DNA from 2 places in the Streptomyces sp. SCA2-17 genome. Region 2 is predicted to be linked to the other one. Evidence: riboswitches for the same ligand, from Rfam matches in the RefSeq annotation. Region 2 holds a riboswitch; the other holds the start of a gene.

Region 1 (4,384 bases), 2.5 Mb from region 2:
ACCTCGCCGATGCGGCCCATGGCCTGGGAGTCGGAGGAGATGATGGAGATCGCGCCGAGGTCGTGCAGGACGTCCTCGGCGGCGATGGTGCCCGGCCGGATGCGGGATTCGGCGAAGGCGAGGTCTTCGGGCACGGCCGGGTTGAGGTGGTGGCAGACCATCAGCATGTCGAGGTGTTCGTCGACGGTGTTGATGGTGTGCGGCCGGGTGGGGTTGGTGGAGCTGGGCAGGACGTTGGCCTCGGAGACGACGGTGATGATGTCGGGCGCGTGCCCGCCGCCGGCGCCTTCGGTGTGGTAGGCGTGGATGGAGCGGCCGGCGATGGCGGCGAGGGTGTCGCCGACGAAGCCGGCCTCGTTGAGGGTGTCGGTGTGGATGGCGAGCTGGGCGCCGCTCTCCTCGCACACGGCCAGGCAGGCGTCGATGGCGGCGGGCGTCGCCCCCCAGTCCTCGTGGATCTTGAAGCCGACGGCGCCGGCCCGCAGCTGGGCGCGCATCGAGTCGTACGAGACGGTGTTGCCCTTGCCCAGCAGGCCGAGGTTGACGGGGTAGCCCTCCATCGCCTCGAACATGCGGGCGAGGTGCCAGGCGCCGGGGGTGATGGTGGTGGCCTTGCTGCCCTCGGCGGGCCCGGTGCCGCCGCCGAGCAGGGTGGTGACGCCGGAGGCGAGGGCCTCGTCGGCGGCCTGCGGGCAGATGAAGTGGACGTGGGCGTCGATGGCGCCGGCGGTGAGGATCTTGCCGTTGCCCGCGATGACCTCGGTCTCGGGGCCGATGACGAGGTCGGGGTGGACGCCGTCCATGGTGTCGGGGTTGCCGGCCTTGCCGATGCCCGTGATGCGGCCGTCGCGGATCCCGACATCGGCCTTGACGATCCCCCAGTGGTCGAGGACGAGGGCGCCGGTGACGACGGTGTCGGGGGCGCCGTCGGCGCGGGTCGCGCGGGACTGGCCCATGGACTCGCGGATGACCTTGCCGCCGCCGAAGACGGCCTCGTCGCCGGCGTGGCCGGGCCCGCCGCTGCGGTCCTCCTCGATCTCGACGACGAGGCCGGTGTCGGCGAGGCGGATGCGGTCGCCGGCGGTCGGCCCGTAGAGGTCGGCGTAGGCGACGCGGCTGAGCTCACTCATCGAGGGGTCCCCCGCACTCGCCGCGCAGGCCCTCGACGATGCGCTTGCCGCCGATGGGCACGAGGTCGACCTGGACGGGGATGCCCGGCTCGAAGCGGACGGCGGTGCCCGCAGCGATGTCGAGGCGCTTGCCGCGGGCCGCGGCCCGGTCGAAGTCGAGGCCGGGGTTGGCCTCGGCGAAGTGGTAGTGCGAGCCGACCTGCACCGGGCGGTCGGCGGCGTTGAGCACGGTGAGCCGGGTGCGGTGCAGGCCCTGGTTGAGGGCCACGGGCTCGGCGGCGTGCAGGATCTCTCCGGGAATCATCGGGTCCGCCCCTCAGCAGATGGGTTCGTGGACGGTGACGAGCTTGGTGCCGTCGGGGAAGGTGGCCTCGATCTGGACGTCGGGGAGCATCTCGGGGATGCCTTCCATGACCTCGTCCCGGGTGAGCACCTTGCGTCCGGAGGACATGAGCTCGGCGACGGTGCGGCCGTCCCGGGCGCCCTCCAGGACGTGGACGGTGATGAGGGCCACCGCCTCGGGGTGGTTGAGGAGCAGGCCGCGGGCCTTGCGCCGCGCGGCGACGTCGGCCGCCACGTGGAGGAGCAGGCGTTCCTGCTCACGCGGGGAGAGTTGCATGTCCCACCTCACTGTCGTCCCGGGGGGTCCCGGCCGGCCGCACCGGGCCGCAACCCGAGTTCAACACGGTGTTGACCAGGGGTTCTTCGGTCGGTGGCCAGGGATTGCAGATTAGGGCGCAACCTTTTCCAACGCGTTAACTGACTCTTTGCGTTGCCATGGCCATAGCCATCCGGTCCGGCTGTCGCATGCATCTACTGGATCTTCTGGGCCGGATCATGGCCGTCCGTCCGCACGACACGTACGGCCGGCTACGGGTACCGCACATGCGGCCGTCGCCGCGGCGCGCCCGCGGCCCGGTTCGCAGGCGTGTGCGAAGCCGGGGAACGGGAGGTGTGAACGGGCCGTGCCGACGCGGGCGGTGCGGGCCCGCGGCGCAGAGCGCCGGGGGCGAAGGGATCTCCGCGCCACGCGCGCCGGAGGGGCCGGGCTCCGCGCGCGAATAAACCCGGCTCCGCCCCATGGAGGATCACGGCGTAGACGGGGCGCGGTGATCGATTTGGGGCGGACGGCCGGATTGCGCCCGGCCGGGTACGAACCGCCGCAGGCCAGCGCCTCAGCCGGCTTTCGCCGACCCCGTCAATTCGCCCTGTGTCCACCGGAATTGCCCAAGAGTGATCAGCCTCACATACCCCTGGATCCGCTCGGAATCGGCACGGCGGCTGCGCCAAGATCCCTGCGACGACAAGACCCCGCCACCCCGGCGGGGCGGTCCCGGCGGACGCCGAACCCTGCCGCCGACGGGATGCCGGGTCGACTTAGGTGCACGGCAGGGATGGAGGACCCAAGAGTGGTGGGACGACCAAGAGTAGTGCGGTCGGCCCTTGGGGTGAAGCCGTTGACGGCGGCCGGGCAACCTTCGCCTGCCCGAACCCGACAGGTCATCCTTCACAGGCGGCTGACGAAGGGTTAGCGCATGGGCGCGCACAAACGTCCGTCGAAGCTGTCCAGGGCCGGTGCCGCATCGGCCCTCACTCTCGCCGCCGTCGGGGCCACGGTCCTGGCACCGGGCGGCGCGGCAGAGGCGGAGGCGTCTTCCGTCTCCACCATGGCACTGCGGATCGCGGCCTCGAAGCAGGGCTCCCCGTACCAGTGGGGAGCGACCGGACCCTACCGGTTCGACTGCTCGGGCCTGACGCTCTACTCCTTCAAGCGGGCCGGCAAATCGCTGCCCCGCACCGCCGCCCAGCAGTACAACAGCACGCAGCACATCCCGCGGTCCGCACGCGAGGTCGGCGACCTGGTCTTCTTCGTCTCCGGGCGCGGCATCTACCACGTCGGGATATACGCCGGGGACGGGAGGATCTGGCACGCGCCCAAGACCGGCGCGGTCGTCCGCCTGGAGCGGATCTGGACCAACAGCGTGCGCTACGGCCGCGTCGGCTGATCCCCCGCGCCGACGCCAGGCCCGTAACCGCTCACCGGTGACAGGCCCGTCACCGCCCCGAGAGGGCCCGAGGCCCCCCGCACCCCGTGCGGGGGGCCTGGCCGGCCGGAGGGGAGTTCAGCGCTCGGCGCTGACCGGCACGGTCCAGGGGAGGGAGATCCACACCGTCTTGCCGCCGTCGGAGGTCGGGGTGAAGAACAGCCGCCCCCCGTACTCGGCGGTGAGACAGCGGATGATCACCATGCCGCGGCCGTTGTCCTGCTGGGCCGCGGCGGGCAGCCGCCGGGGGAAGCGGGGGTGGCTGTCCGTGACCCCGATGCGCAGCTGCTGGTCGCGGTCGAGGCGGACGTCCACGGTGAAGGTGGGCGACTGGCCCCGGGTGTGCTGCACGGCGTTGGTGGCGAGCTCCGAGACGATCAGGCGCACGGTCTCGGCGGTGTCCGTCCCGCCCGGCAGTCCCCAGTCGGCCAGCACCTCCGCGACGTAGCGCCGCGCCGTGGAGACCGAGCCGGGAGCGCTCGGCAGGGTGACGGTGGCTTCTTGGTGGTCTGCCATGGTGGTGGCCCTTTCAGCCGATGTCTCGACAGACTGCCACTGATAACGCCTGTGATGCGTGCGATCCACCAAGATATGCATATATCTGTCGCTCAAAGCGGTGAACTCTACGACGAGCGACCGTATTCGCCCGGCACACTGGGCTATTGACACTGACGTATGACAGTGACAGTGGCAGTGATCTAGGGGAGGGCAGGGCCGAATGCGCTACGGACCGGCGGTGCGCCGTCGCAAGCTGGGGGCGGAGCTGCGCCGCCAGCGCGAACTGGCCGGGCTGACGAGCCTGGAGGCCGCGCGCGCGGTGGGCTGGCACCAGTCGAAGGTCAGCCGGATCGAGACGGGCGCCAGTGGCGTGAAACCGGCGGACGTGGCACGGCTCCTGGACGCCTACGGGGTCACCGACCCCGAACTGCGCGCACTGCTGGGGGCGTTGTGCGGGGCGGGGTCGCCCGTGCCGGGCGAGGGGGCGGGGGCCCGGCGCGGCTGGTGGTACGCCTACCGCGACCGGCTGCCACCCGCCTATCTGGACTTCATCAGCCTGGAGTCGGAGGCGTCACGGTTAAGCACGCTGGAGACCACCGTGGTGCCCGGCCTGCTCCAGACGCCCGCCTACGCCCGGGCCGTGACCCGCGCGGCGCTGGGCGATCCCGCTCCGGAGCAGGTCGAGGAGCTGGTGCGGGTGCGCATGGCGCG
Region 2 (4,384 bases):
CCATGGCCCGCGTCTCCATGGGGAAGATCTCCGAGACCGTGAGGTAGGCGCTGCCGGCGCCCGCCGAGGCGAAGAACAGCACGACCGCCCAGCAAGCGGTGAGGCTGTCGGCCGTCAGCCGGCCCGCGCCGAAGAGCCAGGCCGTGCCGAAGAGGAGCAGGCCCGACAGCAGGTACGTCGACGAGATCATCACCCGTCGGCCCAGCGTGTCGAAGCACTTGCCCAGCAGCAGCGGGCCCAGGAAGTTGCCCGCCGCGATGACGGCGAAGAAGTAGCCCGTACGGGAAGTGGAGACGTGGAAGTACGTCTCCAGGATGGAGCCGAAGCCGAACGTGATCGCGTTGTAGAGGAAGGCCTGCCCGATGAACAGGGACAGGCCGAGGACCGCCCGCCGGCGGTAGTCGGAGAACACCGTGCGCGCGATGTCGGTGAACGTCACCAGCCCCTGCCGGCGGATCGTGATCTCGCCCTCCGGCGGCGGCAGCTTTACCCCCTTCTCCTCCTCAACGCGCTCCTCGACCGACGTCACCAGGGATTCCGCTTCCGCGCCCCGCCCATGGATGAACAGCCAGCGCGGGCTTTCCGGCACCTTCCGCCGTACGAAGAGGATCACCAGCCCCAGCACCACACCGAGGCCGAATGTCAGCCGCCATCCCACATCCGCCGGGAAGACGTCCGTATCGAGCATCAGGACCGCCAGCAACGAGCCGCCGATCGCCCCCAGCCAGAAACTCCCGTTGATGATCAGGTCGATCCGGCCCCGGAAAGCCGCCGGAATCAGCTCGTCGATGGCGGAGTTGATGGCCGCGTACTCACCCCCGATGCCGAAACCCGTCAGGAAACGGAAGGCGAAGAACCACCAGGACGAGAAGGAGACGGCCGTCAGCGCCGTCGCGGCCAGGTAGACCCCGAGCGTGACGAGGAACAGCTTCTTCCGGCCGAAGCGGTCCGTGAGCCGCCCGAAGAACAGCGCCCCCGAACACGCCCCCGCCACGTACAGCGCCGCCGCGATCCCCGTGACCTCGCCCGATGTGATCGGCAGCCCACTGCCCCGCTCCGAGAGCCGGCCGGCGATGTTGCCGACCACCGTCACTTCCAGGCCGTCCAGGATCCAGACCGTGCCGAGGCCGATCACCACGGTCCAGTGCCAGCGCGACCACGGCAGGCGGTCCAGCCGCGCTGGTACGGCCGTCGTGATCGTCGCGTCGTCGGCGTCATTCGCGTTGCCCGCGTCATTCGCAGTGGACTCGGTGGACACGCGCTAACGGGTGCCCCGTTCCGTACGAAATACGCGACGAATACGCGCCGCACCGTCCGCTACGGCCGCAGGCCCCTGCCCCGCAGCCATCCCAGCGGATCCACCGGCGCGCCCCCGCCCGGCCGGACCTCCAGGTGCAGATGCGGCCCGGTGACGTTGCCCGTCGCGCCGACCCGACCTATGACCTGGCCCGCGGCGACCTTGCCCGACGTGACCACCATCGAGGACAGGTGGCAGAACCACAGCTCCGTGCCGTCGTCGAGCCTCAGCACGATGCGGTAGCCGTACGCCCCCGCCCAGCCGGCCTGGGTGATCGTGCCGCCGCCCACCGCCTTCACCGGCGTGCCGGTCGGGGCGGCGAAGTCCTCGCCCGTGTGGTGCGCGGACCACATGTTGCCCGCCTGCCCGAAGCCGGCCGTCAGCGTGTACGAACCGACGGGGAGGGTGAGCGCTCCGGAGTGGCGAGCGGGGGCGGGAGCGGGGGTCGCGGTACGGGCGGGGGCCCCACCCGGCCTCTGCCTCTTCTCGGGTGTCCGCGCTTCCTGCTTCTTCTCCGGCGTCCGCGCCTGCGTCCGCTCCGAAGGCTGCGCCGACGCCGCCCGCCCCTGCTCCGCCTGCTTCTGCTCCGCCTGCCTCTGCTCCGCCGCCGCGGCCGCCGCCGTCCGCGCCGCCTCCGCCTCGGCCGCCTTGCGCTCCGCCGCCTGCTTCTGCTCCGCCGCGGCCACCGTCACCCGGGCCGCCTGCGCCTCGGCCTCGGCCACGCCCTGCTGGTGATCGGCCTGCTCCAGGATTCTCGCCCGCAACGCCTCACCCGCCCTTGCCGCGTCCTGCGCCATCTCGGAGACGGCCGCACCGGTACCGGTCTCCTCGGCGAAGGAATCAGCCGAGGCCGTACCCGCCGCGCTCCCTGTGAAGAACGAGCCCACACCCGGCAGCTGCGCCAGGTCGGGCATGGATATGGAGGCCGCCGGACGCTCCTGCGCATTCGCCATCCCGCCCGCGCCGACCGCCGCGATGACGCCCACGCCGAGCACGGCACCACTGCGGGCCATCGTGCCGCCGCGCTGCTTGACGACGCGGTGGCGCCCGCGGCCCGCGCCGAAGGAGAAGGCGCTGAAGGCGGAGGGTTCGTACGACCGCTCCGGTACGGAGGAGGAGGAGGACGCCGCCGCCGGCTCCGGGTCCGGCTCGTACGGCGGTACGTACGCGGGTACGAGCGGCGGATCGTAGGAGCCGGGCTCGTAAGCGACGTCAGACCCGTAAGCGTCGGACCCGTAAGCCTCAGACTCGTAGGCGTCGGAGCCGTAAGCCTCAGACTCGTAGGCGTCAGACCCGTAAGCGGCAGGCTCGTTGGATGCCACGAAGGCACTCCTTTCCTTCCTTCTCGCCTACCGGGTTAGCTGACGGGTTCGGAGCAGGAAGGTCTCCTACGGGCCGCATGCGGCCCGATTCACCCCAGGGTGGTGGTTCCCCGGTTCCCGGAACATGCCGGAGGATCAGATGGCGCTGTGCCCGCGGGATTCGGCGATGGCGCACGGTGCACCGCCTCTTGCGGCGGTTGCGACGACCGCGCGTCGTTATCGAACGTTAATAGACATGCCGGGTGGATTCCAAGCCGAACGCCCGGATCCGCCGCTCTTCCCTGACAGCTCTTCACAGGACGTCCGCCCACGGAACCTGTCGATACTTTCTACGAAATGCTGTTCGATTCGCTCGATGCGTTCACCGCGCCGAATCGCCAACAGGGCCATGTCGTCGGCGGCCTGACCGCCCGCATGGCGCGTGACCTCCGCGACCAGGCTGTCCAGCAGGGCCTCCGGACTCTTGAACTGCCGGCCCGTCAGCTCCGCCCGCGGGTCGTAGAACGCGCCGTCGGCGTCCCTGGCCTCGGTCACCCCGTCCGTCATCAGCAGCAGCATCGACCCCGCGGGGAACTCCCGCTCCTCGGCCCGGTCCGGCCACACCCCCAGGTCCCCCAGCCCGAGCGGCAGCGCGGGCACGGTCGGGTCGGCCGCACCGACCCGGCCGTCCGCGTGCAGCAGGAGCGGCGGCGGATGGCCGCGGTTCAGCAGGCGGATGACGGGGCGGCCCGGCGGCAGCTCCGCCAGGACGGCCGTGGTGAATCCCTCGTGCTGGTCCAGGTTCGCGCGCCGCGCGCCCTCACGTTGCAGCGCCCGCTCCAGCCGCCCCGCGAGTCCCTCCAGCGTCGGCTCCTGGTCGGCCGCCTCCCGGACGCGCCGATGACGACGGCAACGGCCTCGACCGCGCCCAGGCCCTTGCCGCGGACGTCGCCGACGACGGCCCGTACGCCGTAGGGAGTGTCCTGGACCGCGTACAGATCACCGCCGATCCGGGCGCCGGCATGCGCGGCCACGTAGCGCGCGGCCACCCGCAGGCCGCCGATGCGGGACGGGGGCGCGGGAAGGACGGCGCGCTGGGCGGCCTCCGCGATGCCGCGGGCGGAGGCGAGCTGCTGGTCGCGGCGGCGGGCGATGCGGTTGATCCCCAGCGCGACCAGGGAGACCGCGCCGATGGCGGCGACCTCGGCCAGCGCCTCACCGGTGTCGGACGGCCGGTGGTAGAACACGAGGCCGACCGCGACCGCCACCGCGGCCAGGGCGGCCGCGGCGGTGGCACGGAGGGTGTGCAGGGGGGCCGCGACGAGGGGCGCGGCGGAGAGGAAGGGGGCGCACGTGTAGTTCGCGGGCGCCCCGAGGCCGAACAGGGCTCCCCCGGTGATCAGGAGGGCCGGAAGCCTACGGGCAGCGCGGCGTACGGTGCGCCCCGCGGCGCGGCAGGCAGTTCGGCTCACCCCTCCCACCCTTCCGGGCGGGAGGTCACCGGGCGAACGGTGCTCGGCCGATCGGGGAGAAACCGGCCGACCGGGCAGGCGCCCGATCAGCCGGCCGGCTCCGAGCGCCAGAGCGTCAAGGCGTCAGAGCGCCGGAACGCCGGAGCGCCGGAACGCCGGAACGTCAAAGCGTCAGGAAGACGTACGGCGCTGCCGCGCGCCCCCGGCCCCGTTGCCACCACGGCCGGCACCGCCGCCGGCACCACGGCCCGAACCGGAACCGGCACCAGCGCCGCCCCGCCCGTAACCACCCCGGCCGGAACCACCCGCACCGG

The links. Region 2 has a riboswitch for cyclic di-AMP ahead of PS271_RS12840 (M23 family metallopeptidase). Riboswitches for the same ligand answer to the same signal wherever they lie in the genome.
Region 1: another riboswitch for cyclic di-AMP. It lies ahead of PS271_RS01805 (C40 family peptidase); the one in region 2 lies ahead of PS271_RS12840 (M23 family metallopeptidase).

The regions. Positions count from the first base shown of each region.
Region 1 is NZ_CP117521.1:401,560-405,943, forward strand. Features, by position in the region: gene PS271_RS01790 (urease subunit alpha) at 1-1,130, opposite strand, end outside; gene PS271_RS01795 (urease subunit beta) at 1,123-1,434, opposite strand; gene PS271_RS01800 (urease subunit gamma) at 1,447-1,749, opposite strand; cyclic di-AMP (ydaO/yuaA leader) riboswitch at 2,486-2,661, shown strand; gene PS271_RS01805 (C40 family peptidase) at 2,666-3,136, shown strand; gene PS271_RS01810 (ATP-binding protein) at 3,254-3,691, opposite strand; gene PS271_RS01815 (helix-turn-helix domain-containing protein) at 3,894-4,384, shown strand, end outside.
Region 2 is NZ_CP117521.1:2,888,313-2,892,696, forward strand. Features, by position in the region: gene PS271_RS12835 (MFS transporter) at 1-1,258, opposite strand, end outside; gene PS271_RS12840 (M23 family metallopeptidase) at 1,318-2,619, opposite strand; cyclic di-AMP (ydaO/yuaA leader) riboswitch at 2,629-2,795, opposite strand; partial or broken gene PS271_RS12845 (PP2C family protein-serine/threonine phosphatase) at 2,836-4,070, opposite strand; gene PS271_RS12850 (DEAD/DEAH box helicase) at 4,242-4,384, opposite strand, start outside.